4 regions of the Nocardioides panaciterrulae genome follow, and region 1 is predicted to be linked to each of the others. Evidence: riboswitches for the same ligand, from Rfam matches in the RefSeq annotation. Region 1 holds a riboswitch; each other region holds the start of a gene.
What was found. Region 1 has a riboswitch for cyclic di-AMP ahead of BJZ21_RS15405 (transglycosylase family protein). Riboswitches for the same ligand answer to the same signal wherever they lie in the genome.
Positions count from the first base shown of each region.

Region 1 (4,890 bases):
ACCTGGCCGGGCGCGTGGACCAACAGCGTCTGCGGCCATCCGGCCCCGGGCGAGGACGTCCACAACGCCGTACGACGGCGGGTGCTGGCCGAGGTCGGCGCGCGGGCCGAGGGGGTCCGGCTGCTGCTGCCGCGGTTCCGCTACCGCGCGGTGATGGCCAACGGCGTGGTCGAGAACGAGATGTGCCCGGTGCTGGTCGCGACCACCGCCGACCCGCTCGCCCCCGACCCCGAGGAGGTCGCCGAGGCTCGCTGGACCGACTGGGGCGCCTTCCGCGCGGGCGTCCTGGACGGCAGCCGCGAGGTCAGCCCGTGGTGCCGCGACCAGGTGCGGCAGCTGCCCGCGGACCCGCTGGCGGCCGGCGCCCAGCCGGTCTCGGCGCTGCCGCCGGCGCTGCGGGACCTGCGGTGACCGCGCTGCTCCGGGCCGCGCACGCCGGCCCGGCGCTGGCGGTGGTGCTGCTGGCCGGGCTGCTGGCCGTGGCCGACGGCCTGGGCCCCGCCCGGATCGCGCTCGTGGTCGCGGCGGTGCTCGCCGGCCAGCTCTCGATCGGCTGGTCCAACGACCTCATCGACGAGGCCCGGGACCGGGCGGTGGCGCGCACCGACAAGCCGCTGGCGGCCGGTGAGGTCTCGACCCGGACGGTGCGGGTCGCCTGCGCGGTCGCGGTGGTCGCGGTCGTGCCGCTCTCGCTGGCCTGCGGGTGGGCGGCCGGGCTGGTGCACCTGGTCTGCGTCGGCTCGGGCTGGCTCTACAACGCCGGGCTCAAGGCCACGGCGTGGTCGTGGGCGCCGTACGCCGTCGCCTTCGGCGCCCTGGTCGTCTTCGTCTCGCTCGCCGACGCCCCGCCGGCGCTGCCGCCGTGGTGGATGCCGCTGGCCGGGGCGCTGCTGGGCGTGGGCGCGCACCTGCTCAACGTGCTCCCCGACCTCGACGACGACGCAGCCACCGGAGTTCGCGGGCTGCCGCACCGGATCGGCGCGCGGCGGTTGCCCGCCGTCGCCACCGGGGTGCTCGTCGCCGGCACGATCGTGGTCGCGCTCGGGGCCGGCCTCGGCCGGCCCTCGTCGCTCGTCGCGCTGGCCGTGGTCGCGGCGCTCGCCGTGCTGGCGCTGACCCGGGGCGGGCGCGGCCCGTTCCTCGCCGCGATCGGCATCGCGCTCACCGACGTGGTGCTGCTGCTGGCCGCCGGGTGAGCGGGGCCGCGCGGCGGAATCGGTGGCTCACCCACCGCCGGGCCGCCCCGCCCGTGCCGACCGGGCGGACCGGCCTCTCGCGCCGCGCACGCCTCACCCGCCCGGGGTGAGGCGCGGCCGGCGTACGTCGGGCACCGTGGAGCGGTCCGCACCGACCCGACGGAGGGCTGCGCCGTGACCACGAAGAGCGACTTCGACCCCGAGGAGTGGGCGCGCATCGTCCGCGCCCCGATGGTGGCCGGGCTGGCGATCACGCTGGCCGACCCCGGCGGCCCGATCGAGGCCGCCAAGGAGACGATGGCGACGATGCACAGCGCCACCAGCCCGCCGAGCCGCGAGCAATTGCTCTCCGAGGTCGCGCTCGACGTGCAGGAGATGGTGCAGCACAAGCAGAACCCGCTGAAGGGCTACCGGCCGACCGGGGACCAGCCGACCGGTGACCTGGTGCTCGCCGAGCTGCGGGAGGTGCACGACATCGTCGCGGCCAAGGCCTCGCCCGAGGAGTCCGCGGCGTTCGGCGAGTGGCTGGTCGGCGCCGCTCGGGCGGCCGCCGAGGCGGCGCGCGAGGGCGGCTTCCTCGGCTTCCACGCGGTGCGGGTCAGCGAGCGCGAGCAGGCGATGATCGACCGGGTCCGGGAGACCGTGGCGGCCTGACCGGCAGCGCCGTCCGGGTCGGGCCGACCAGGTCCCGAGCCGAGCCGCCCGCCGGGCCGCCCGGCGGGCCGGATGGTCCGACGAGCGTCGGGGCGCGGGGGCCCGGTGCCACGGGTCCCCGCGCCCCGACGCGGCTCGGCGGCGCGGCTCGGCGGCGCGGGTCGGCGGGGCGGTCGAGGAGCGCCCGGCCGGCACCCGTCCGGCCGGCCGTCAGGTCAGCGGACGCCGGCCCGGCGGGAGCAGACCGGCCAGGCGCCCCAGCCCTGCCCGCGCCGGATCCGCTCGGCGACCCGGATCTGCTCGGCCTTGGTGGCCTGGCTCGGCAGCGCGGCGTACCGCCTCCCGCCGTACCCGGCCCAGGTGCTGCGGCTGATCTGCAGGCCGCCGTAGTAGCCGTTGCCGGTGTTGATGTGCCAGTTGCCGCTGGACTCGCACTGGGCGATGCGGTTCCAGGTGGCGGTGCTGGACGCGTGCGCCGGCGTCTCGACGACGGCGACGGTGGTCAGGGCCGCGAAGGCGGCGACGATCATGGACATGAGCATGCGAAAGCGCATCGGGAAACCCTCCACACGCCTTCGGGGTTAGCTGTCGGGTTCGGGCTGAGGTGTGCCCGGCCGTCCGGTCCGGAGATCGGACGGCTTCACCCCGAGGGCCGCGCGGTGCGCGACTCGAAGGTGGGTTCCCCGCTCCTGTCCCGGTGTTCAGGGGACCTCCCGGCCGGACAGGACTCGGCGTGACCGGGAGGGCATCCCGGTTGACGGGACACTGCAACCTAGAAAGATCCGCACCGCCAGCCAAGGCCGCTTCCCCCAGATGGGGCAAGCCCGCGGGACAAAGGTCCCGAGAATGGGGTAAGGCGGAGGGGACGGTGACCGCCGGCTCGCGCCTCGGCCCGCAGAGCGTCCGGCCCGCACACCGTCCGGCCCCTGCGTCTGGCACAGTCGCTCCGTGCAGACCGGACGGACCACGACGTACGACGGGGCGGAGCTCGCCTGGCAGCTCCTCGGCCCGGACACCGCGCCGCCACTGCTCCTGCTGCCCGGCCAGGCGAACTCCCACCGCTGGTGGGACGGGCTGCGCGCGGCCTTCGCCGACGCGTTCCGCACCGTCACCTTCGACTACCGCGGCACCGGGGACACCCGGGCGGACGAGACGGACGCGGCGTCGTGGACGACCTCGTCGTTCGCCGCGGACGCGGTCGCGGTGCTGGACGACCTCGGCTACGACGACGTCCTGGTCTACGGCACTTCGATGGGCGGCCGGGTGGCGCAGCGGCTGGTCGTCGAGCACCCGGCCCGGGTCCGGCGGCTGGTGCTCGCCTGCACCTCCCCCGGCGGCCCGGAGGCGGTCGAGCGCAGCGTGGAGGTGCGGCTCTCGCTGAGCCGGCGCGACCCGGACGCGGTGCGCCGGGCGCTCCTGGAGCTCATGTACACCCCGGCGTGGCTGGCCACGCACGACGGCTCGACGCTGCTCGGCGACCCGACGATGTCGGCCGCCGCCCGCCGGGGCCACCTGCGCGCCAGCGCCCGGCACGACGCCTGGGACCGGCTCCCGGAGGTCGGCGTACCGGTCCTGGTGACCCACGGCGACGCGGACCTGATGGCGCCGGTGCGCAACGCCGAGCTGCTCGCCGCCCGCGTGCCCGGCGCCGAGCTGCAGCTGGTGGCCGGTGGCCGGCACGGCTTCTTCGAGGAGTTCGCCGACCAGGTGGTGCCGCGGGTGCGCGGCTTCCTCGGCGCCTGACGGCGCAGGGCGCCCTGGGCAGCGGGGCGGCGGGCGGCGCCCCGGGGTCAGGGAGTCGGCCGGGCCGCCAGCAGCGGTCGCAGCGGGGTCCGCTCCAGGCGCACCACCAGTGCGCGCAGGACCGGCAGCAGCAGCCGGTGCCCGACCAGCACCACGACGGCGCCGACGAGCAGGCCGGCGACCACGTCGAGAGGGAAGTGCGCGCCGACGTAGACCCGGGCGAAGGCCATCAGCAGGGCGGCGGCGAGGGCCACCAGCCCGAGCCGCCGGCTCACCAGCCACACCCCGGCGGCCACCGCGCCGGCCATCACCGAGTGGTCGCTGGGGAAGGAGAAGTCGTGGCTGCGGGGCACCAGGACGAGGACGTGCGGGAGCACGGCGTACGGCCGGGCCTCGTGCACCAGCCGGCCGAGCGGCTGGTTGACCGCGATCGCCAGCAGCATGCCCAGCGGCGCCCAGAGCGCGGACGCCATCGTGACCGGGCCGCGGCCCCGGGCGAACCACCAGCCCGCCAGCAGCAGCACCGCGAACAGGACCACGCCGTACATCGCGTAGCCCCGCAGCACGCCGTGCAGCGCCGGGGTGTCGGCGCTCAGGTCGTTGACCGCCAGGAACCCCTGACGCTGGATGCCGTCCCAGGACATGCCGCCACCTCTCGTCTGCGTTGAACCGCCACAGTGCGCCGACCGGGATGAAGGAACGATGAGGACTGGTCTGCACCGGTCCGGAAGTCGCTGGCGGAAACGTTTTCGTACGCCGTAAATTCCCGACTCCGCGACCACACAGGCCGACGACGGGAGGGATGGGCAGTGCCGAAGCGCACCGGGCTGACCACGGACGCCGTCGCGCGCGCCGGCCTCGCCCTGCTCGACGCCGAGGGGGTCGAGGGCGTCACGATGCGCCGGGTCGCGGCGGAGCTGCGGGTCTCGGCGATGACCCTCTACACCTACGTCGAGGGCCACGAGGCGCTGCTCGACGAGGTGGTGCAGCTCGTGTACGCCGAGATCCCGCCGCCCGACCCGGCCGCCGAGCCCCGGACGGCCCTGCGCGAGCTGATGCGCGCCTCCCGGCGGGTGCTGCTGAGCCACCCGTACGCCGTGCCTCTGATCGCCCTGCACCCCCCGCGCACGCCCGCGGCGCTGGCCTACCTCGAGGGCGGCTACCGGGCGCTGCGGGAGGCCGGCATCCCGCCGCTGGAGGTCGCCCGGTCCTACCGGGCGCTGACCGCCTACTCGATCGGCACCGCGCTGGTCGAGCTCAGCCGCTACTTCCCCCGCCACCCGATCACCGCCGCGAC
Region 1 is NZ_JACCBG010000001.1:3,238,019-3,242,908, forward strand. Features, by position in the region: gene idi (isopentenyl-diphosphate Delta-isomerase) at 1-411, shown strand, start outside; gene BJZ21_RS15395 (UbiA family prenyltransferase) at 408-1,196, shown strand; gene BJZ21_RS15400 (hypothetical protein) at 1,371-1,850, shown strand; gene BJZ21_RS15405 (transglycosylase family protein) at 2,066-2,404, opposite strand; cyclic di-AMP (ydaO/yuaA leader) riboswitch at 2,407-2,560, opposite strand; gene BJZ21_RS15410 (alpha/beta fold hydrolase) at 2,799-3,593, shown strand; gene BJZ21_RS15415 (phosphatase PAP2 family protein) at 3,641-4,237, opposite strand; gene BJZ21_RS15420 (TetR/AcrR family transcriptional regulator C-terminal domain-containing protein) at 4,403-4,890, shown strand, end outside.

Region 2 (4,890 bases), 840 kb from region 1:
GTCGGTCGCGCAGCGGCCCCACCCGGTGAACGTGTAGCCGTCGCGGCGCAGCGAGCCGGTCGCGCGCGGCACCCGGCCGGCCGGGTCGGCCTGCCACAGCTCGAGCAACGCGTCCGGCACCGGGTCGCCGGCGCCGTCGAGCACCCGGCCGTGCAGCCGGACCGCGTCGGGGTGCGAGGCGGGCACGAGCAGGTGGTCGCCGGCGTACGGCAGCGCGAAGCCGTAGAACGGCCCGACCGTCTGGCCGGGGGTGGCCGCCCTGCTCACGGCGGAGTCTCCGGGGGTGCGGCTCATGCCTCGACCTCTTCCTCCATCAGGGTGCGGTGGCTGCCGGTCAGGACGATGTCCCAGCGATAGCCGGTGCACCACTCGTGCTGCGTCACGTCGTGGTCGTAGGTCGCCACCAGCCGGGCCCGGGCCGCGGGGTCGACGACGGCCTGGAAGATCGGGTCGAGCGCGAACAGCGGGTCGCCCGGGAAGTACATCTGGGTCACCATCCGCTGGGTGAACTCCCGGCCGAACAGCGAGAAGTGGATGTGCGCCGGCCGCCAGGCGTTGCGGTGGTTCTTCCACGGGTAGGGGCCGGGCTTGATCGTCGTGAACCGGTAGCCGCCGTCGCCGTCGGTCAGGCAGCGCCCGACGCCGGTGAAGTTCGGGTCGATCGCGGCGGGGTGCTGGTCGCGCTTGTGGATGTAGCGCCCGCCCGCGTTGGCCTGCCAGATCTCGACGAGCTGGTGGCGCACCGGCCGGCCCTCGCCGTCCAGCACCCGGCCGGTCACGACCATCCGCTCGCCGACCGGCTCGCCGCGGCGCTGGATCGTCAGGTCGGCCTCGAGCGGGTCGACGTCGGCCTGGCCGAAGACCGGCGACCACAGCTCGATGCCCTCGGGGTCGGCGTGGTGGAGGTCCTTGGTCGGGTGGCGCAGCACGCTGGAGCGGTACGGCGGGTAGTCGAGCCGCGGCTGGGTCTCGACGCCGTCCGTCGGCCCGCCGTCGCGCCCGCCCTCGTAGGCCTTGGCGATCTGCTGGATCTCCTCGGTGACCTCGGCCTGGGTCGTGGCGGCCGCGTCGGAGGAGGCACGGTTGTCGGTCACGTCGCAGACCGTACGGGTCGCAAGGCCCGGCAACCGAGCCCCAAGTTCCGTCCAGTGGAAGACTGGGCGGGTGGCCGGCAACAGTGGCAGTCCCGGCGCCAGCGTGACCTCGCGGGCGCTGGCGCTGCTCGGCGCCTTCGACGAGCGGCATCGCCGGCTCACGCTCAGCCAGCTGGCCGGTCGGGCCGGGCTGCCGGTCGCGACCGCGCATCGGCTGGTCGCCGAGCTGGTCGCCTGGGGGGCGCTGGCGCGGACCGGCTCCGGGGAGTACGTCGTGGGCCGGCGGCTGTGGGACCTCGGGCTGCTGGCGCCGGTGCAGACCGGCCTGCGCCAGGTGGCCTCGCCGTTCCTCCACGACCTCTACGGCACCACCCTGGCCACCGTGCACCTGGCCGTGCGGGACCGGGTCGAGGTGCTCTACCTGGACCGGCTGTCCGGCCACGCCTCGGTGCCGGTGGTGAGCCGGATCGGCTCGCGGCTGCCGCTGCACGCGACCGGCGTCGGCAAGGTGCTGCTCGCCCACGCCCCGGCGCCGGTGCAGGAGCAGGCGCTGGCCCGGCTGACCCGGGTCACGCCGTACACCGTGACCCAGCCCGGGCTCCTGCGCCGCCAGCTGGCCCGGGTGCTGCGCGAGGGCTATGCCACCACGGTGGAGGAGATGAGCCTGGGCGCCTGCTCGGTCGCGGTGCCGATCCGGCAGGACGAGGAGGTGGTCGCCGCGCTCGGGATCGTGGTGCCCAGCCTGAAGAAGGACCGGCCCCGGCTGGTCGCCGCGCTGCAGGTGGCCGCCCAGGGCGTCGGCCGCAGCCTGGGTTGACGGACTGCGGCCGACGCCGGGCGTCGCTCCCGCTCAGCGCGGCACGGCGCCCGCGAACCAGTGGCTGGTCCAGATCCTCTCGCGGCGCACCCGGGCCCCCGAGTACGGCGCGTGCAGCACGTACTTCGCGCCGTGACGGCGTCCCGCGAAGACACCGACGTGGTAGACGCCGTGGCTGTTCCTGAAGAAGACCAGGTCGCCGCGACGGGCCTTGCTCTTCTTGATGTGGTGGGCCCACCTGGCCTGCGCCGAGGAGGTCCGCGGGATGTGCTTGAAGCCCGCCTTGCGGAAGCTGAAGTAGGTCAGCCCGGAGCAGTCGAAGCGGCTCGGGCCGGCGGCGCCGTACTTGTAGGGGTCACCCTTCTGGCGGACCGCGACGCGGGTGGCGTGGCCGACCCGGTGCGCGATCGTGCGGTGGTGGTGACTGGTGGCAGCGTGCGCGTCGGTGGTCATCGGAGCCGTGGCGAGGACACCCATGGCGAGGGCGCCGCTGGTCAGGGCCCGGGCTCCCCAGCGTGCGGAGGCGCGCAGCAGCGTCGGCATGGAGTTGGACATGCGGTTCTCCCTTCCCACGCCTGTGAGGTGAGCTGTCGGGTTCGGGCGAGGAAGGTGCCCGGCCACGGGTCGGTGGCTTCACCCCGAGCGGTCGGGGACCGCGTGGAACGCTGGTTCCCCCACTCCTGCCCGTGTGTCGACGGCGACCACAGGGTCACCGCACGGACCGGCGCCACGGGCGGGCAGGACTCGGCGTACCCGGGGCCGGCTGTTCACTTGCAAACCCGCAGACGATAGGCAGGGGATCGCCGGGATCGCCAAATGCGCGGGCGCCCCGGGGGCCGTGACGGTCGACACGCTCGCCTCCGCCGGGCCTCGCCCCGAGGCCGGGTCAGCGGTCCGGCAGCAGCCCCTCGCGCACGGCGATCGAGAGCGCCTCGAGCTTGGAGTGCGCGCCGAGCTTGGCCGAGAGGTTCGCGACGTGGTTGCGCACCGTGTGCACGCTGACCACCAGCTGCTCGGCGATCGCGGCGTTGGTCAGCCCGCCGGCCACCAGCCCCAGCACCTCGCGTTCGCGGCCGGTGAGCGCCTCGTGGGGCGGCCGGCCGTCGCGCTGCAGCCGGGGCAGCAGCCGGGCCAGCAGCTCCGGGGAGATCACCGCCTCTCCGGAGGCCGCGGCACGCACCGCGGCGGTCACCTCGGCCAGGCTGCGGGTCTTGGACAGGAAGCCGGCCGCGCCGGCCTCGATCGCGGCCACCAGCACGTGGTCGGCCGAGCTGGCGGTGAGCACCACGACCCGCAGCCCGCTGCGCAGCGCGAGCAGCTCCCCGATCGCGGCGACCCCGTCCCCGTCCGGCAGCCGGTGGTCGAGCAGCACCACGTCGGGAGCGGCGGTGCGGATCAGTGCCCGCGCCCGCTCCAGCGTGGCCGCGACGCCCACGCTGAGCAGGTCGGGCTCCTGGTCCAGCACCGCGGCCAGGCTGCTGGCCAGCACGTCGTGGTCGTCGACGACCAGCACCCGGATCGGCGCGGCGGCGGGCCCACCGCCGTCGACCGCGTCACCCACGGCACCGTTCACGGGGCCGCTCACGGGGTCGCTCGTCGGGTGGGTCACGGGGTCGCTCACCAGCGGTCCGCGCCGAGCTCGCGGTCTACGACGGCCGGCGCCGGACGGTTGACCAGCACGTCGTGCACGGCCGTGCGCGACTCACTGCTGCCGGTGAGCACCAGGGCGCCGCGGGCGGCGTTGGACTCGCGGTCCAGGGCGGCCCGCATGGCCGCGTCGTCCGCCCAGAACACCGTCGCGTGGATCGAGCCGTCCTCGCGGTCCACCAGGACCGTGCACCCGCGGAACCCCGGCAGGCACTCGATCGAGGGCAGCAGCGCGTCGAGCATCTCGTCCAGCGACTCCCGCGTGGGGTGGCTCTCGGGCGTGAAGGTCCAGGTCCGCGCCACCAGCGACGCCGCCGGATCGTCGTGCCCCGTCACGCGTGCTCCCCCTCACCGGCGGCCGCCTGCTCGACCGCTGCTAGTGCGAAGGTACTAGACGGACTGGTGCGCGCGGCCGCTCCCGTCCCGTCCGGTCCCGGTGATGATGGCGGGGACGGAGAAGGGGGGCAGGCCCCATGCGCGCGATCCGCGTCGTCGTCGCCGACGACGACCCCGTCTTCACCGACGCCCTGGTCGACGTGCTCGCGGCCGATCCCCGGTTCGACGTCGTCGGCGCGGCCGGCACCGGCGCGCAGCTGCTCGCCCTGGTCGCCGAGACGGCGCCGGACCTGGCCCTGGTCGACGTCCGGATGCCCGGCGGCGGCCCCACGGCCGTCCGGGCGCTCACCACCGGGGACGGTCACCGTCCGCTGGTGGTCGCCGTCTCGGCCCAGCACGGCACCACGGCGATCCTCGCCATGCTGCGCGCCGGCGCGGTCGGCTTCCTCGCCAAGGGCAGCCTCGGCGACCGGCTGCCCGACCTGGTCGCCCGCGCCGCGGCCGGCGAGGTGGTGCTCGCCGCCCCCGGCGCGACCGAGGCGCTGCGCCGGCTGGTGGCGTTGTCGCCCCTCGCCCCCGCGCCCGTCGTACTGTGAGCAGCGTCCGGGGACCCAGGAACCACGGGAGCGACCGATGTCCGCCGCGCTGCCACGCCAGGTGCCGCCCGAGGCGATGCGCGCGCTGCTCGACGGGGCACCCGACGCGGTCCTCGGCGTCGACGAGGCCGGCCTCGTCGACTACGCCAATGCCAGCGCCCTCCGGCTGCTGGGTCGCCGCGCGGATGAGCTGGTCGGCCTCCCCCTGGACACGCTGCTGGCCGACGAGGCCGGCGTCCCGCTCGGGACCGCCGGGCTGGAGGCGGCCACCACGGCCGGCCGGCCCGGCAGCCCGGCCGGGACCGCCGCGGCCACGCTCCGGCGCGGCGCGGAGGTCGTGCACGTGGAGGTCCGGCTGACCCTCCTGGCGACCACCACCGGCCCGTGGTGGCTGGTCTCG
Region 2 is NZ_JACCBG010000001.1:4,076,028-4,080,917, forward strand. Features, by position in the region: gene pcaG (protocatechuate 3,4-dioxygenase subunit alpha) at 1-294, opposite strand, end outside; gene pcaH (protocatechuate 3,4-dioxygenase subunit beta) at 291-1,094, opposite strand; gene BJZ21_RS19430 (IclR family transcriptional regulator domain-containing protein) at 1,165-1,911, shown strand; gene BJZ21_RS19435 (C40 family peptidase) at 1,945-2,466, opposite strand; cyclic di-AMP (ydaO/yuaA leader) riboswitch at 2,468-2,621, opposite strand; gene BJZ21_RS19440 (response regulator) at 2,798-3,496, opposite strand; gene BJZ21_RS19445 (hypothetical protein) at 3,529-3,894, opposite strand; gene BJZ21_RS19450 (response regulator) at 4,032-4,490, shown strand; gene BJZ21_RS19455 (sensor histidine kinase) at 4,528-4,890, shown strand, end outside.
Region 2: it holds a riboswitch for cyclic di-AMP, as region 1 does, so the genes downstream of both, BJZ21_RS19435 (C40 family peptidase) here and BJZ21_RS15405 (transglycosylase family protein) in region 1, are expected to answer to the same signal.

Region 3 (4,890 bases), 280 kb from region 1:
GCAGGCGCTGTTCGAGGCCGTCTTCGAGCGCACCGAGGCCGACGCGTCCCGCACCATCCAGGAGTCGCTGCGCGGCCACCGGGACCCGTGGGAGAAGGCGCGCGCCGGGCTGCGGGCCTTCCTCGGCGTCGTGCAGGAGCCGCGCTACCGCCGGATCGTGATCCAGGAGGGGCCCTCGGTGCTCGGCTACGAGCGCTACCGCGAGCAGGAGGAGCGCTCGACCTTCGCCAACGTCCTCGACATCGTCGAGGGAGTCCTGAGCGCGAGCACCTGGGACCTCGACGACGCGATGGTGCAGACCTTCGCCCGGATCTTCTTCGGGGCGATGTCCTCGGCGGGCGAGTCGGTCTCCAGCGCCGACGACCCCGTGGCCGCGGCCGCGCGGGTCGAGACCGCGATCGGGGTGATCCTCGCCGGGTTCCGCGAGCTGGTGGACCACGGCGCCGCGCTGCCCACCAGCCCCTGACCACGGGGTCCCTACGACGGGGTCACGGCAACGGGGTCACTTCTTGAAGGTGACGTTCCCGCCCTGCGCGGGGACCAGCTCGATCCAGGTGTGCCCGGCCGGGACGGTGAGCTTGCCGCCCTTGGTCGAGAGCTGCAGCGGGCTGTCCAGCTTGTCCTTCGACCAGGTGCCGCGAACCATCCGGCCGCCGTGGAAGAGCATCGCGGCGCCCTTGCCGACGAGCTTGGTCTCGGGGACGTGGTTGCCGGCCGGGTCGAGGTAGCCCGCGTCGCCCTCCTGGACCCGCAGCACCAGCACGGTGTCGGCCGGGAACTCGTCGCCGTCCGCGGCGTAGGTGTTCTCGTTGATGTAGCCGCCTCCGCGGTAGACCCAGTCGGTGGTGTGCCCGCCGGAGAACTGCGCGGCCATGGTCTTGGCGGCGACGCCCTTGGGCAGGTCCTTCTCGTCGCCCCAGGGCAGGTAGTCGGCGGGCCGCTTGTCGCCCTGCTTGATCGTGGAGGCGACCTCGCTCAGGTTCGCGAAGAGGTTGTACGGCGCTGGCCGGCTGTTGTCACGCGCGAACCCCTTGGTGCCCTCGCCGAAGAAGCGGATGCCCGCGTTCTTGATCAGCGCGATCGTCCGCGGCGCGGCGCCACTGGTGACGACGTCGGCGTCCACCGGAGAGACGATGCCGACGTCGCTGGCGCGCATCGAACGGACCGGCCCCACGGTGCCGGGGATCTGCGAGTAGTAGAACGCCGCCAGCCGGGTCAGGCCGCCCTCGACGAGCTCCTCGACGACCATGTCGGCCTTGCCGAGGCCGATCTGCGGGGCGCTGGACGCGGTGTTGTCCATCTTCGCCACCAGCACCGGGTGGTCCTGCGAGGCGCTCTGGTCGCCGGAGACCGGCAACCCGGTCAGCGGCCAGGTGGCGTCCAGCGTGGCGCCGCCGGCGACCTTCTGCGCGGCGGGCGAGGAGCTCTCGGAGGACGGGCTCCCGTCGTCACCGCCTCCACAGCCGGCGAGCAGCAGGCTCGCGCTGACCAGGACGGCGAGGGGCAGGGGGGCACGGCGCACGGGGCGAGCTCCGTTTCGTGTGAGTGATCCAGTCGACTTCCAGTCTGCCGCGCGGGCGCGCCCCCCGGAGGAGGCGCGCCCGCGGCGGACGGCAGACCGGCTGGAAGGTAGCAGCCGCTCCCGGCTCAGCGGCCCCGCAGGGTGCCCGCGAACCAGCTGTTGGTCCAGGGGACGGCCCGCTGCACGCGCTCGCCGGGGCGCGGCGCTTGCAGCATCACGGCGTGCCCGTTCGCCCAGTGCAGGAAGATCGCGACGTGGTAGACGCCACTTCCGTTGCTGAAGAACAAGAAGTCCCCGCTCTTCATCTGGCTGCGCGGGATGTGCCGCGCGACGCCGGACTGCTCGGCCGCGGTCCGCGGCACGGAGAGGCCGGCGTGGCGGTAGCTGTAGTAGACCAGCCCGGAGCAGTCGAAGGCGTGCGGGCCGGCGGCGCCCCACTTGTACGGCGCACCCACGTGCTGCAGCGCGATGTTGCGGGCGTGCAGGATCTTGGTGGGCTGGCCGGCGGCGTGGTGCGACGCGTGCTGGCTGTGGTGATGCGCGTGATGCGCGTGGTGGTGGCCATGGTGGCGGTGGTGGTGGCCGTGGTGGTGGCTCGCTGCGTTGGCCGCGGGGGCGGTGGCTGCGTCGGTGGTGACCGCGGCGGTGAGCACGCTGGCGAGGATGGCGGGCAGCGCGAGGAGGGCGCGCAGGCGTACGGACATGGTCGGGCCTTTCCCACGCCTGTGAGGTGAGCTGTCGGGTTGGAGGTGGAAAGGTCCTCCGCCGGGCCTGCCCGAGAAAGTCGGCGCCGGCTTCACCCCGAGCCGCACCTGGGTGCGGCATCGAACTGTGGGTCCCCCACTCCTGCCCTGGTGCGATCAGGGGGTCGAGGGCCGGGCGGGCAGGACTCGGCGTACCCGGCCTCGGTCGCGAATGGCGACGAGGCAAACTAGGCAGAAGCGGAGCCGCGGGAAAAGCGCCGCTCCCCCGTCTGGGGGACGAAAGTCCCGATCAGGGGGACTTCCGTCCCCCACATGGGGGTCGGACGGGGGCCGACCGGGTGGTCAGACGCTATGACGTGACCGCCTCGGGGTGAGGGGGTTGCAGGCCGGGGCCTCTCACATGCATGTACGTGGGTTGTCGGGCAGGAGCGGCCTGCTCGACCTATCCACAGGCATAGGAGGCCCCGGTGTTCACTGAGCGTACGAGTGTGGGACTGGATGTGCACGCCCGATCAATCTCTGCTGCGGCGATCGACACCACGACCGGAGAGTTCTTCAAGGAGCGGCTGGTCCCGTCCAACGAGGTCGTCATTGACTGGCTGCGGGGACTGCCGGGTCCGGTGGCGGTGGCCTACGAGGCCGGTCCAACTGGTTTCGGATTGGTCCGTGCCCTAGACGCAGTTGGGATCCGCTGCCAGGTCGCGGCGCCCTCGAAGCTGAACCGACCCGCCGGTGAGCGGGTCAAGACCGATGCCCGCGACGCGGTGCTGCTGGCGCGGTTGCTGCGCAACGATGACCTGACCCCGATCCGGATCCCGACCGTGACCGAGGAGGCCGCCCGCGATCTGGTCCGGGCCCGCGAGGATGTCCGTGGCGACCTGATGCGGGCCCGGCACCGGGTCTCGAAGCTGCTCCTGCGACACGGTCACGTCTACTACGGCGGCGCGGCCTGGACCGGCAAACACCACGCCTGGCTGCACCGGATCCGGTTCGACCTGGCCGGCACTCAGGCCGCCTACGAAGCCGAGCTCGAAGCCGTCGAGTTCGCCCTGACTCGCCGCGACCGGCTCGACAAGGCGATCGCCGCGATGGCCGCTGACAGTGAGTTCGCCGCGGTGACCAGACGTCTGTGCTGCCTGCGCGGGATCTCGACCCTGACCGGGTTCGCGCTCGCTGTCGAGCTCGGCGACTGGCACCGGTTCACCGGCTCGAGCATCGGCACCTATCTCGGGCTCGTGCCCTCCGAGCAGTCCTCGGGCGGCTCACGCCGACTTGGTGCGATCACCAAGACCGGCAACAGCCACGCCCGGCGACTCCTGATCGAAGCAGCCTGGCACCACAAGCCCCGCTATGTCGTCGGCGCCGTCCTACGCTCGCGCTGGGAGCAGGCCCCCGAAGCCGCCCGGATCCGCGCCCACACCGGCAACCAACGCCTCCACGACCGGTGGACCGGCTACGCCCGCCGCCACAAGAAGCACACCGTCGCCAACACCGCCATCGCTCGCGAGCTCGCTGGCTGGTGTTGGTCTTTGGCCACCTTGGACTAGGCCCGACCCCCCATGACCTTGGCCGGTCGACGAACCTGACGAAGCAGCGCGAGGAGACCACCCGCGATTCGGCTGTGAGCCACGAGCCACGCTCGTGACGCTCGACCTCAGACCCGCGGAACGCTCCTGCCGAACATCGTCCTGCGGTAACCAACCCGCGCATATCAGCATTGACCGCGCGTCGTACACGAACACGCTGCGACAGGTGACCTGACCGGACCAAGACGAGGCGCCGCCGACACAACCAGTGCCGAACGGCGCCTCACCATGCCCTTGACAGCCAGGGCCTACATATCAGCCGAGCTTGGCGCCGCCGTCCACGTAGAGCGTCTGGCCGGTGATGTAGGAGGCCTCGTCGCTGCACAGGAACGCCGCGGCGGCGGCGATGTCCTCAGGTGCGCCGACCCGCTTGACCGGGTTCGCCTCGGCGTTGAGGCGGCGGAACTCCTCGACGTCCATCTTCAGCCGGGCGGCGGTGGCGTCGGTCATCTCGGTGGCGATGAAGCCGGGGGCGATCGCGTTGGCGTTGATGCCGAACGGGCCGAGCTCGAGGCCCAGGGTGCGGGTGAAGCCCTGGATCCCCATCTTGGCGGCCGAGTAGTTGGCCTGACCGCGGTTGCCGAGCGCGGAGACGCTGGAGAGGTTGAGGATCTTGCCGTACTTCTGCGCCACGAAGACCTTCTGCGCCGCCCGGGTCATCAGGAAGGCGCCCCGCAGGTGCACGTTCATGACCAGGTCCCAGTCCTCCTCGGTCATCTTGAACAGCAGGTTGTCGCGGGTGATGCCGGCGTTGTTGACCAGCACGTGCAGGCCGCCGAGCTCCTCGACCACGCGCGCCACGGCGGCGTCCGCGGAGCCGGCGTCGCTGACGTCACAGCCGACGCCGACGGCCTTCGCACCCTCGACCAGCGGCAGCCGCCCGGCGGCCTCGGCCGCGGCGGACTCGTCGAGGTCGATGACGGCGACCGAGGCACCCTCCTCGGCGAACCGGCTGGCGGTCCCGAACCCGATGCCGCGGGCGGCTCCGGTGACCAGTGCGACACGTCCGTCGTAACGACCCATGGGTGCTCCTCGTCCGGTGAGCGGCCGGCTCTCGGTGGCCGAGCCTGCCCGCACA
Region 3 is NZ_JACCBG010000001.1:2,955,962-2,960,851, forward strand. Features, by position in the region: gene BJZ21_RS14085 (TetR/AcrR family transcriptional regulator) at 1-466, shown strand, start outside; gene BJZ21_RS14090 (DUF3048 domain-containing protein) at 503-1,522, opposite strand; gene BJZ21_RS20635 (C40 family peptidase) at 1,648-2,226, opposite strand; cyclic di-AMP (ydaO/yuaA leader) riboswitch at 2,245-2,387, opposite strand; gene BJZ21_RS14100 (IS110 family RNA-guided transposase) at 2,715-3,773, shown strand; gene BJZ21_RS14105 (SDR family NAD(P)-dependent oxidoreductase) at 4,068-4,835, opposite strand.
Region 3: it holds a riboswitch for cyclic di-AMP, as region 1 does, so the genes downstream of both, BJZ21_RS20635 (C40 family peptidase) here and BJZ21_RS15405 (transglycosylase family protein) in region 1, are expected to answer to the same signal.

Region 4 (4,890 bases), 710 kb from region 1:
GGAGGGCTCCCGCGACAGCCGCTCGGAGCACTGCCGCACGGGGAAGGTGTCGTGCAGGGCCGCGAGGCACTTCTCCGCGGACTTCTTGGAGGAGAACGGGCCGAGGTAGTCGGCCTGGTCGTCCAGCACGCGCCGGACCAGCGACAGCCGGGGCCACGGCTCGCGGGTCAGCTTGAGGAAGTGCACCTTCTCCGGGTAGCGCGAGCGGCGGTTGTACTTCGGCTTGTGCTCGGCGATGAGGCGCAGCTCGCGGACCTCGGCCTCGAGCGCGGTCGCGCACTCCAGGCCGTCGACCGCCGAGGCCAGGCCGACCATCTCGCCCATCCGCGAGCGGGTCTCCGAGGCGGTGAAGTAGGACCGGACCCGGGTGCGCAGGTCACGGGAGGTGCCGACGTAGAGCACCCGCGACCGGTCGTCGCGGAAGAGGTAGACGCCCGGCGCGTGGGGGAGCCCCTCGGCCAGGTGACGCTTGCGACGCTGCGCGGTGGTGACCCGGGAGGAGAAGGTCTGCAGCTCCTCGAGGGTGTGCACGCCGAGCGCGCCGAGCCGCTCCATCAGCCCGTGCAGGACGTCCACGGTCGCCCTGGCGTCGGAGAGCGCCCGGTGGTTGGGCGTGGTCGAGGCGTTGAAGACCCGGGCGAGCGAGGAGAGCTTGCAGTTGGGCGCGTCGTCGCGGGTGATCACGCGGCGCGCCAGCCGGGCGGTGTCGAGCACCTCGAAGCGCGGCCAGGGGCGTCCCTGCTGCTCGGCGAAGTGCTTGAGGAAGCCCACGTCGAACGGCGCGTTGTGCGCGACCAGCACGCAGCCGGCCGCGAACTCGAGCAGCGCGGGCAGCGCGGTCTCGATCGAGGGTGCGTCGGCCACCATCGTGTTGCTGATGCCGGTGAGCACGGCGATGAAGGCCGGGATCTCGGTGTGCGGGTTCACCAGGGTCTGGAACTCGCCGAGGACCTCGCCGCCCCGCACCTTGACCGCACCGATCTCGGTGATCATCGACCCGGCCTGGGCCGAGCCGCCGGTCGTCTCGAGGTCCACGACGCAGAACGTCGTCTCCCGCAGCGGGCGCCCCAACTCGTCGAAACTGCGTTGCGCCTCCCACTGCGAGGGCGCACCCTGAACGGCGCTGCTCATGCCCGTGACGCTAGAGCCGAGCGCCGACAACCCGGGTGTGCCGCGCGGACTAGGGTGCAAGTGAGAGCACGAACACCCGTGCCGCACCCGACCCATGGAGCCCTCGTGACCGCCGTGTCCCAGCCCCCGCTCGCCCTCGGCGAGCTGCCCGACGCCGTGCGCGTGCGGGTCGTGGCGCTGACGGCCGAGGTGCTGCCCCAGGTCGTCCGGCTCCCGCCGGCGCTGCGCCGGGTGGCGGGCTTCGCGCCGCAGCGCCGGACCCGGCTCGGCGCCACCGCGATCACCGACGCCCTCGACGGCGACGAGGACCTGCGCGAGCGGATCGGCACCCAGGTCGCGGCCCGGTCGTCCCACGAGGCCGCCGCGCTGGTCGCCGGGGACGCCGAGGGCGACCCGGCCGAGGTGGCGGCGCTCGCGTGGCTGGTCCGTCCGGAGGGGTGGGAGCAGCTGGTCGCGGCCCGCACCGAGGAGATCCGCACGCGCCACGAGGCTGCCTCGAGGGACACCGGGGAGGCGGTCCGGCTGCGGGACCGGCTCGCCGAGGCCGAGCAGGCGCTGCGCGACCTGCGCCAGCGCAGCCGGGCCCAGGTCGAGGAGTACAAGGCCGAGAACGCCTCGCTGCGCCGCAAGCTGGGCGAGTCCCGCGCCGCCGAGCGGGCCACGCGGGAGGCCGCCGCCGGCTACGAGCACGAGGCCGAGCAGGCCCGGACCCGGGCCGCCGCCCAGGCGGCCGTGCAGGACAAGGAGCTGCGGCGGCTGCGCGAGCGGATCGACCAGCTCGAGGCCGAGGTCGTCGCCGGCAGGCGCGCCGCGAGGTCCGAGCGCGACGAGGTGACGCTGCGGGCGCGGCTGTTGCTGGACACGGTCATCGACGCCGCCTCGGGGCTGCGGCGCGAGCTCGCGCTGCCGAGCGTCGACGGCGCGCCGGGCGACCGCCTCGAGGCGGGGCTGGCCCGCGCGGCCGGCGAGCGGGCGGGTGGGTCCGTGTCGGCGCCCTCGGCCAACTCCTCCAGGCTGGAGCGGGTCCTGGCGCTCCCGCGGGCCCGCCTGGTCGTCGACGGCTACAACGTGAGCAAGACCGCCTGGCCGACCGCCCCGCTCGAGGCCCAGCGCGGCCGCCTGGTGGCCGGCCTCGCGCCGCTCGTCGCCCGGCTGGGCGTGGAGACCACGGTGGTGTTCGACGCGGCCGCCGCCACGGCACGCACCGCCGCGCCGGCCCCGCGCGGCGTGAAGGTCGTCTTCAGCCCGGAGGGGGTGATCGCCGACGACGTGATCCGTGACCTCGTCGCCGCGGAGCCGGCGGGCCGGGTGGTCGTGGTCGTCAGCAGCGACCAGCAGGTGGCCTCGGACGTGGCCCGGGCCGGGGCCCGGCCCTTCGCGTCGGGCGCGCTGGTCGAGCTGCTCAGCTGAGCCCCGATCCGGGCCGGTCCGGTGCTCGCGACACGCCGTACGGCGCCCTGTCGGCCCCGGGGTGTCGGTGGTCGCTGCGAGGGTCCCGGACATGACGACGAGAATCGACTGCGACAGCTGCGCCGTGCGCGGGCTGGCCTGCCACGACTGCGTGGTGACCGTGCTGCTCGGGCCCCCGCCCGAGCTGACCTTCGACGACGACGAGCGCCGGGCCCTCGACGTGCTGGCCGGCTCCGGGCTCGTGCCGCCGCTGCGGATGGTCCAGCCCCTGGACGGGACCCACATCGAGTCCGCGTGACAGACGTGGTCTGTGTGACCTGTGGGGTCGGAGGTCTCGGAGTGACGGGAAAAGTCCCCGACATGCAGGGGGCGGTTTGTTGCAGGGGTGTCCGGACCACTAATCTGTGGCGCTCAGGTGCCCGTGAACGTGGATCAGACCGGATCCGCGCGGGCGCCGCGCTTAGTCCCGGACCTGCTCGGAGGCCCGGGAGCCGGGGAACCAACCCACCTGGGGTGAATCACCCGCAAGGCGATGGCACGGGGGCCGTCGAGGAGCGGGTGTAGGGCGAGTCGTGCCCGAACCCGTCAGCTCACCCGGTAGGCGTACGACACGCAAGGGAGACCGCCCGCTCACATGAACGGTCGGAAGCGAATCACCGCACGCCCCGTGGGCGCCGCGCTGTCCGGACTGGCCCTCGCCGCGGTCGTGGGGATCATCCCCGCCACCTCTGCCCAGGCGCAGCCCAACAAGCCCAGCATCGACAACGTCCAGGCCCGGGTCGACACCCTCTACCACCAGGCCGAGCAGGCCTCGGAGCGGTACAACGACGCCAAGCTCCAGCTGCAGGACATCCGCAAGGACCTGGCCTCGCTGAAGTCCGACCAGAAGCGCCAGGACGATCGGCTCTCGGCCGTCCAGCAGCAGGTCCAGGACTCCGTCGTACGCCAGTACGAGGGCCAGAGCATCGGCGCGGTCGGCCAGGTCGTCGTCTCCAAGGACCCGAGCCAGTTCCTGGCCCAGCTCTCGACCATGTCGGCGTTCAACGACCTGCAGGGCCAGCTCTTCGAGGACTACTCGACGCAGGTGAGGGCCCTGCAGATCCGCAGCTCCGCGACGCAGAAGCGGGCCGCGCAGCTCGCCGACGTCGAGCACCAGCTCGCCCAGGAGAAGTCGACCGTCGACGAGAAGCTCGCCGAGGCGCGTTCGCTGCTCGGCAAGCTCAAGGCCCAGCAGCGCGAGCGGATGGTCTCCCGCAGCAGCACCGTGCGCACCCCGGTCGCCACGACCTCCGTCCCCGCCTCCGGACGGGCGGGTGCCGCGGTCAGCTTCGCGATGGCGCAGGTCGGTGAGGCCTACGTCTACGGCGCCGCCGGGCCGAGCGCCTGGGACTGCTCGGGCCTGACCATGGTGGCGTGGGCGCAGGCCGGCGTCTCGCTGCCGCACTCCTCCAGCGCCCAGTACAGCTCGGGCCCGCATGTCTCGGAGAGCGAGCTGCAGCCGGGCGACCTGGTCTTCTACTACCAGCCGATCAGCCACGTCGGCATGTACATCGGCAACGGCATGATCGTGAACGCCGAGAACCCCAGCGTCGGTGTGAAGGTGACCAGCCTGCACTCCATGCCGTACGTCGGTGCGGTCCGTCCTGGCTGATCCCGCTCGCGCGAAGGCCGGTCGCCCACGCTGGTGGGTGGCCGGCCTTTCGCTGTCCGTGCTGGTCGTGGTCGGCCTGGTGGCCTGGGCCGTGCTCGACCGGCAGCCCTACGTGGCGCAACCGAGCCGGCACGAGGCGGCCCGGGCGCAGCCGGCGGCCGCCGCGGACGCCCTCCACCGGCTGGAGCGAGCAGTGGACCGCGGGCACCCCGCGGCGGCGCGCGCGCTCGCCCCGACGGGCGACCAGGCCGCCGCCCGGCTGCTGGGCGGCGTCGTCGCCAACGCCCGCCGGCTGCACGTCGAGGACTTCACGCTGCGCTACGTCGACGAGGAGGGCGGCGTCGCCCCGGGCGGCGGCTGGTCGGCCTCGGTGGCGGCCACCTGGCGGTTCGCCGGATTCGATCGCACGCCCGCGCACGCGGAGACCACCGTGCGGTTCGTGGCGCACGGACCGGAGGTGACGATCGCCGGCGTCGGTGGCGGCGACCACCGCACGCCGCTGTGGCTCAGCGGCCCCGTCCAGGTGCGCCGCAGCCCGGCCACCCTCGTGCTCGTGGCCGGTCCCGCCGGCGAGGCCGACGCCTACGCCCGCCGGGCCCGCACCGCGCTCACGGTCGTGCGCCGCGTGCTGCCCCGGTGGCGGTCCGGGCTCGTGGTCGAGGTGCCGGCCTCCGCGCAGGCGCTGGACCGCACGCTCG
Region 4 is NZ_JACCBG010000001.1:2,532,180-2,537,069, reverse strand. Features, by position in the region: gene BJZ21_RS12020 (DEDD exonuclease domain-containing protein) at 1-1,131, opposite strand, end outside; gene BJZ21_RS21770 (NYN domain-containing protein) at 1,237-2,541, shown strand; gene BJZ21_RS12010 (hypothetical protein) at 2,633-2,839, shown strand; cyclic di-AMP (ydaO/yuaA leader) riboswitch at 2,999-3,147, shown strand; gene BJZ21_RS12005 (C40 family peptidase) at 3,209-4,192, shown strand; gene BJZ21_RS12000 (hypothetical protein) at 4,230-4,890, shown strand, end outside.
Region 4: it holds a riboswitch for cyclic di-AMP, as region 1 does, so the genes downstream of both, BJZ21_RS12005 (C40 family peptidase) here and BJZ21_RS15405 (transglycosylase family protein) in region 1, are expected to answer to the same signal.